Regions from separate parts of the Streptomyces spiramyceticus genome, predicted to be linked through region 1. Evidence: riboswitches for the same ligand, from Rfam matches in the RefSeq annotation. Region 1 holds a riboswitch; the other holds the start of a gene.

Region 1 (3,767 bases):
TGCCCCAACTGTACCGCGCTCAACCATGCAGAATTGCCCCCTCCGCTTCTATCGCGGAGAGGGCAATTGCAGTGACTTTAAGCGTCGGTCAGCCGCCTGCGACGGCCGGAATGATCGAAACACCGGCGCCGTCCGGAGTGGGCGTGTCGAGCCCCTCCTCGAAGCGCACGTCGTTGTCGTTGACGTACACATTCACGAAGCGGCGCAGCTTGCCCTGGTCGTCCAGAACGCGGGCCGCGATGCCCGTGTGGTTCTTCTCCAGGTCGGCGATGACCTCGGCGAGGGTCGCGCCCTCGGCCGTCACCTCGGCCGCGCTGTTCGTGTACGTACGGAGAATCGTGGGGATGCGGACGTTGACGCTCATGCGAGGCCAGCCTCTCGGAAAGAGTCCAGGTTGGGGCGGATGACGGCGGACTGGCCCGTGGTCGGGGCAACCGCCTCAAGAGTCTTCAGGCCGTCGCCCGTGTTGAGCACGACGGTGGTGAGCGTCGGATCCAGCAGCCCGGCCTCGATGAGCTTCTTCGTCACGCCGACGGTCACGCCGCCCGCGGTCTCCGCGAAGATGCCCTCGGTCTCGGCCAGCAGCTTGATCGCGTCCACGACCTGCTCGTCGTTGACGTCCTCGACCGCGCCGCCCGTGCGGCGGGCGATGTCCAGGACGTACGGGCCGTCGGCCGGGTTGCCGATCGCGAGCGACTTGGCGATCGTGTTCGGCTTCTGCGGCCGTACGACGTCGTGCCCGGCCTTGAACGCGGTCGACACCGGCGAGCAGCCCTCCGCCTGGGCGCCGAAGATCTTGTACGGCTTGTCCTCGACCAGGCCGAGCGCGACGAGCTCCTTCAGCCCCTTGTCGATTTTCGTGAGCTGCGAGCCCGAGGCGATCGGGATGACGATCTGGTCCGGCAGCTGCCAGCCGAGCTGCTCGCAGATCTCGTACGCCAGGGTCTTGGAGCCCTCGCCGTAGTACGGGCGCAGGTTGACGTTGACGAAGCCCCAGCCCTCGCCCGCCGGGTCGCCGATGAGCTCCGAGCAGAAGCGGTTGACGTCGTCGTAATTGCCCTCGATGCCGACCAGGTCGCCACCGTAGACGGAGGCCATGACGACCTTGCCCTGCTCCAGGTCGTGCGGGATGAACACGCAGGAACGGAAACCGGCCCGAGCGGCGGCGGCGCCGACCGCGCCGGCCAGGTTGCCGGTGGAGGAGCAGGAGAGGGTGGTGAAACCGAACGCGCGGGCGGCCTCGACGGCGATGGCGACGACACGGTCCTTGAAGGAGTGCGTCGGGTTGCCGGAGTCGTCCTTGACGTACAGGCCGCCGGTGACGCCCAGCTCGCGGGCGAGGTTGTCGGCCTTGACCAGCTTGGTGAAGCCGGGGTTCAGGCTCGGCTTCGACGCCACGTCGGCGGGGACGGGAAGCAGCGGGGCGTAACGCCAGATGTTGTCCGGACCGGCCTCGATCTGCTTGCGCAGCGCGTCGGCGTCGCCGAGGGGGAGGTCGTATGCGACTTCGAGCGGACCGAAACAGGAAGAACACGCGAAGATCGGACCGAGTTCGAATCGCTCTCCGCACTCGCGGCAGGAAAGCGCGGTGGCGGGGCCCAGGTCTACGGGCAGGGAATTCGTGGCGCTTGCGTCGGCGTTTGCGTTCGCGTCGGTTTCAGCAGTCTGCACAGCCATGGTGGCGAGGCCCTTTCTCCTCATCTTCCCCACGACGCATTTCGCCGTGAGACGGAATTGGCACCGTCCCCACCGTTACCTCGCGGTCGGCGGAATGGTTGCCGGGACTTCAACGGGCCGTTCCCTCTGTCCCTCTGGATGAGCGCTATGGCATCGGAGCTGGGACCCGATGCATTTGTTCCACGCGACCACCCCGACATGCGACGGTGATCCGCGTTGTTCAAGACTGTAACCGAAGGCCCGGACGCTTGAGATAGTCGTCCGCACCGCGAGATGGATCATACGGAGTAGGAGAGGCGCGTGCTGGAAGAGGTGGAGCGCTGGCTGGACCGTCGGTCCTGGTCCGCGGCCGACCGCCCGCTCGACCGGCTGATCTCGGCCAAGGCGGCCGGGCGCGGCACCACCGTCAGTGTCGTGCTGCCCGCCCTCGACGAAGAGGCGACGGTCGGCGAGATCGTCACAGTGATACGCCGCGAGCTGATGGAGGCCGTACCGCTGGTCGACGAGCTGGTAGTGATCGACTCCGGCTCGAAGGACCGTACAGCGCAGGTCGCGGCGGCAGCGGGCGCGCGGGTCGTGCACCGCGACGACATACTGCCGCGCATTCCGGCCGCGCCCGGCAAGGGTGAGGTGCTGTGGCGCTCACTCCTGGTGACGACCGGTGACATCGTCTGCTTCGTCGACGCGGACCTGAAGGACTTCTCCGCCTCGTTCGTCTCGGGCATCGTCGGGCCGCTGCTCACGGATCCCGATGTGCAGTTCGTGAAGGCGATGTACGACCGCCCGCTCGGCGCGGCCGCAGGTCAGGGCGGCCGGGTGACCGAGCTGGTGGCCAGGCCGCTGCTCAATCTGCACTGGCCGCAGCTGGCCGGGTTCGTCCAGCCCCTGGGCGGCGAGTACGCGGCGCGTCGCTCGCTCCTGGAGCGGCTGCCCTTCCCCGTCGGTTACGGAGTGGAGCTGGCCCTGCTGATCGACTCGCTCCACACGGTGGGCCTGGACGCGCTGGCCCAGGTCGATGTCGGCGTACGCAGGCACCGCCACCAGGACGGCCAGGCGCTCGGCCGGATGGCCGCCGCGATATACCGGACGGCTCAACTGCGCCTGTCGCGCGGCCACTTGGTGCGTCCTTCGCTGACCCAGTTCGAGCGGGGCGACGAGGGGTTCGTACCGCGTACGCATGTGGTGGACACGGAGGAGCGGCCGCCGATGCGCGAGATCGAGGAGTACGAGGAGCGCCGCGCGGCGTGAAGGAGACGGTCGTCGGCGAGGTCCGGCCGTACGCACGTTTGAGGGGTTACAGGAAGGGCTAGGTTCGCCACATGGTTTCCGAGGTTTCCTCCGAGCACGCTGCCCAGATTCTCGTCGCTTCCAATCGCGGCCCGGTGACGTACACGCTCGCCGGGGACGGCTCGCTGGCCGCCAGGCGCGGCGGGGGCGGCCTCGTCTCGGGCCTGTCGGCGATCGGCCAGGGCGCCGAGTCGCTGTGGGTGTGCGCGGCGCTCGGGGACGGCGACCGGGAGGCGGTACGGCGCGGGGTCGGAGAGCCGGGCGTACGGATGCTCGCCATCGACGCCGGTGTGCACGCGGACGCGTACAACGGCATCGCGAACTCGGTGCTGTGGTTCGTCCACCACCTGCTCTACCAGACGCCGCTGGAGCCGGTCTTCGACGCGGAGTTCCGGCGCCAGTGGGCGGCGTACGAGACGTACAACCGCGCCTTCGCCGGGGCGCTGGCGGCGGAGGCGGCGCCGGGGGCCGCCGTGCTGGTGCAGGACTACCACCTGTGCCTGGTGCCCGGCATGCTGCGCGAGCTGCGCCCCGACCTCAGGATCGGCCACTTCTCGCACACGCCGTGGGCGCCTGTGGACTACTTCCGCCTGCTTCCCGACGACATCGCGCGTCAGCTGGTGCGCGGTCTGCTGGGCGCGGACAGGGTGGCGTTCCTGACCCGGCGCTGGGCGGACGCTTTTGGGGCGTGCGCGGTGGATGTGCTGGGGGCCGGGGCCCTGGACGGGACGGCGGTCGGGGTGCACGGGCTCGGCGCGGACGGGGACTTCCTGCGGGAGCGGGCGCATCGGCCGGACGTGGAC
Region 2 (3,767 bases), 1.5 Mb from region 1:
CACGACATGGTGGCCCGGTTCTACTCCATCCACATCCTGCTGCTGCCCGGCATCATGCTCGGGCTCGTGGTGGCGCACCTCATCCTGGTGTTCTTCCACAAGCACACGCAGTTCGCGGGTCCGGGCCGTACGAACAAGAACGTCGTCGGCATGCCGCTGCTGCCGGTCTACATGGCCAAGGCCGGAGGGTTCTTCTTCCTGGTCTTCGGTGTCATCGCGATCATCTCGGCGGCGTTCACGATCAACCCGGTGTGGGCGCTCGGTCCGTACCGTCCGGACCAGGTGTCCACCGGCGCCCAGCCCGACTGGTACATGGGCTTCGCCGAGGGCCTGATCCGTGTGATGCCCGGCTGGGAGATCAACTTCTGGGGCCACACGCTCGCCCTGGGCGTGTTCATCCCGCTGATGCTCTTCGGCCTGGTTCTCGCCGTGCTGGCGGCCTACCCGTTCATCGAGGCCTGGGTCACCGGCGACAAGCGGGAGCACCACATCCTGGACCGGCCGCGCAACGCGCCGACCAGGACGGGGCTGGGCGTCGCCTGGATCACCGGGTACGTGATCATGCTGCTCGGTGGTGGAAACGACATCTTCGCCACGCACTTCAACCTGTCGATCAACGCGATCACCTGGTTCGTCCGGATCAGCTACTTCGTCGGACCGGTTCTCGCCTTCATCGTCACCAAGCGGATCTGCCTCGGCCTCCAGCGCCGCGACAAGGACAAGGTGCTGCACGGACGTGAGTCCGGCATCATCAAGCGCCTGCCGCACGGTGAGTTCGTAGAGGTCCACGAGCCGCTCGGCCAGAGCGATCTGCACAAGCTCACCGCCCACGAGCAGTACGAGCCGCACGAGATCGGCCCGCTGGTCGACGAGAACGGTGTCGAGCGCAAGGTGACGCGCGGCGAGAAGCTCAGGGCCAAGCTCAGCAAGGGCTACTTCGGCGAGGGGAACCAGGTCCCGAAGCCGACCACCGAGGAGTACAAGGAGATCACCAGCGGCCACGGCCAGCACTGATCGTCCGAGTCTCCGACCTGAACAGGTCGCCACAGCAGGAGCCCCGTCCATTCGTCGGACGGGGCTCTTCGCTGTCCCCGGGGCTGGATAGGGTAGGAGGCATCCTTATCGGCTGTGGACCCTGGAGCGGACCATGAACGTTGTGACCCCGGTTGGCGGCGACAGCGTGGCGGCCGGCTCCTGGCCGGGTGTGCTGAATCCCCTGCTGCGCGGCGAGAACCTGTCGGCGGACGACACCGCCTGGGCCATGCACCGCATCATGAGCGGCGAGGCGACCGACGCCCAGATCGCCGGCTTCGCGGTCGCGCTGCGCGCCAAGGGCGAGACGGTCGACGAGGTGTCCGGTCTCGTACGGGCGATGTACGCGCACGCCAACACCATTGAGGTGCCCGGCCGTACGGTCGACATCGTGGGTACGGGCGGCGACCTGGCCAAGACGGTCAACATCTCGACCATGTCGGCGATCGTCGTCGCCGGCACCGGCGCCAAGGTCGTCAAGCACGGCAACCGCGCCGCCTCGTCGGCGAGCGGCGCCTCCGACGTCCTGGAGAAGCTGGGCGTCAACCTGGAGCTGACGCCGCAGCGTGTCGCCGAGGTCGCGGAGGAAGCGGGCATCACCTTCTGCTTCGCGGTGAAGTTCCACCCCGCCCTGCGGTACGCCGCGAAGGCCCGCAAGGAGCTGGGCGCGCAGACGACGTTCAACATCCTCGGCCCGCTGACGAACCCGGCCCAGGTCAAGGCGCAGGCGGTCGGTGTCGCCGACGCCCGGATGGCCCCCATCGTGGCGGGTGTCCTCGCCGAACGGGGGAATTCGTCGCTGGTTTTCCGCGGCGACGACGGGCTCGACGAGCTGACCACGACCGCGACCTCGCGAGTGTGGATCGTACGGGACGGGACGGTCCGGGAAGAGGCCTTCGACCCGCGTGACGTGGGCCTGGAGATCGTGCCGGTCGAGGCGCTGCGCGGAGCGGACGCGTCGTACAACGCGGATGTCGCGCGACGGCTCCTCGCCGGTGAGACCGGGCCGGTACGGGAGGCGGTGCTGCTCAACACGGCGGCGGCGCTCGTCGCCCTGGACCCGGCCGACGCGTCCCTGAACGACCAGCTCGCGGCGGGGATCGTCAGGGCGGCGGAGTCGATCGACTCGGGTGCGGCGCGCAGGGTGCTCGAACGATGGGTCGCCGCCAGCAACAAGTGAGCGCAGTTGTCCGACGCAAGCCGTAGCCCAGCCCCGTTTATCTCAAACGCTGGACTACGGCTTGCGTCTTCTTGATCGTGTGGCAGGATGCTTGGCAGGTCATGAGTGACAGCGTTTTGGCCCCGGCTTGCTGTCCGGCAACCCTCCGTCCGTGGCGGGGTGCCCCGGGTGAAGACCAGGTCGCAGACAGAAAGGTCTGCGGCAAGCGCGGACCCCTCGAAGCCTTGGGGTCCTGGTTCTCAGGGAGCCTCTTGTGAGCAAGCGAATGCGATAGGGCTCAACGGCCCTTCTCCGCACACCCATTTCACTTTTCTCCTGCGCTGCCGCGTATCTGCCGGCGCAGTGAGTTCGCGTACCTCACAGGAGTTCGCCATGTCTGTCTCCACCGCTGCCCCCGACCAGACCCTTTGCCGTGACATTTCGGGGGCTCTGGAGGTGCTTGGGCGAGATGTTCTCGTGCCGCTCGTCACCGGTGGCGAGGTCACCTACGCCGCCCTCGACTACGCGGCCAGCGCCCCGGCTCTCCAGCGGGTGTGGGACGACGTGGCGGCGTACGCCCCGTACTACGGCAGCGTGCACCGCGGCGCCGGGTACCTCTCGCAGCTGTCGACCGACCTCTTCGAGAACAGCCGCGCCACCGTCGCCGAGTTCCTCGGCTGCCGCGGGAGCGACCAGGTCGTCTTTACGCGGTCCACCACCGACTCGCTCAACCTGCTGGCCGCCGCACTGCCCGACGACTGCCAGGTCTTCGTCTTCGAGACCGAGCACCACGCATCCCTGCTGCCCTGGCGCGACGCGAAGGTCAACTACCTGAATGCGCCCCGGACTCCGGCCCAGGCCGTCGAGACCCTGGAGCGCGCGCTGGCCGACCGCACTGTGACGATTGAAGGGGGCTACGGCCCTGCCCTCGTGTGTGTCACGGGTGCCTCCAACGTCACCGGTGAGCTGTGGCCGGTCAAGGAGCTCGCCGCCGCCGCGCACGCCCACGGCGCCCGGATCGTGCTGGACGCCGCGCAGCTCGCGCCGCACCACCCGCTGGACATCGCGGAGCTGGACGTCGACTGGGTCGCCTTCTCCGGGCACAAGCTGTACGCGCCGTTCGGCTCGGGCGTGCTCGCGGGCCGCGCCGACTGGCTGCAGAGCGCCGAGCCGTACCTCGCGGGCGGGGGCGCGTCGCGCAAGGTCGCCCGCCGCGACGACGGCGGTGTGGACGTCGACTGGCACACCACGGCCGCCCGCCACGAGGCCGGTTCGCCCAATGTCATCGGTGTCTACTCGATCGCGTCCGCCTGCAAGGCGCTCGCCGAGGCCGGTTTCGACTCGCTGGTCGCACGCGAGCAGCAGCTCGTGACGAAGGTCCTCGACGGCCTCGCCGATGTGGACGCGGTCAAGGTGCTGTCACTCTTCGGAGACGAGGCCCCGCGCGTCGGTGTCATCTCGTTCGTGGTCGAGGGCTGGAACAGCTCGCACTTCGCGGCCGCCCTGTCCGCCGAGTACGGAATCGGCGTACGGGACGGACTCTTCTGCGCGCACCCGCTGGTCCGCACCCTGCTCG

The links. A riboswitch is a leader RNA that binds a small molecule or an ion and turns the genes downstream of it on or off. The one in region 1 is predicted to bind S-adenosylmethionine.
Region 2: another riboswitch for S-adenosylmethionine. It lies ahead of PXH83_RS06010 (aminotransferase class V-fold PLP-dependent enzyme); the one in region 1 lies ahead of thrC (threonine synthase).

What each region holds. Positions count from the first base shown of each region.
Region 1 is NZ_JARBAX010000001.1:2,863,572-2,867,338, forward strand. Features, by position in the region: gene PXH83_RS12760 (MoaD/ThiS family protein) at 89-364, opposite strand; gene thrC (threonine synthase) at 361-1,677, opposite strand; SAM riboswitch class I at 1,695-1,822, opposite strand; gene PXH83_RS12770 (glucosyl-3-phosphoglycerate synthase) at 1,978-2,925, shown strand; gene PXH83_RS12775 (alpha,alpha-trehalose-phosphate synthase (UDP-forming)) at 2,997-3,767, shown strand, end outside.
Region 2 is NZ_JARBAX010000001.1:1,338,147-1,341,913, reverse strand. Features, by position in the region: gene qcrB (cytochrome bc1 complex cytochrome b subunit) at 1-1,014, shown strand, start outside; gene trpD (anthranilate phosphoribosyltransferase) at 1,148-2,212, shown strand; SAM riboswitch class IV at 2,310-2,426, shown strand; gene PXH83_RS06010 (aminotransferase class V-fold PLP-dependent enzyme) at 2,585-3,767, shown strand, end outside.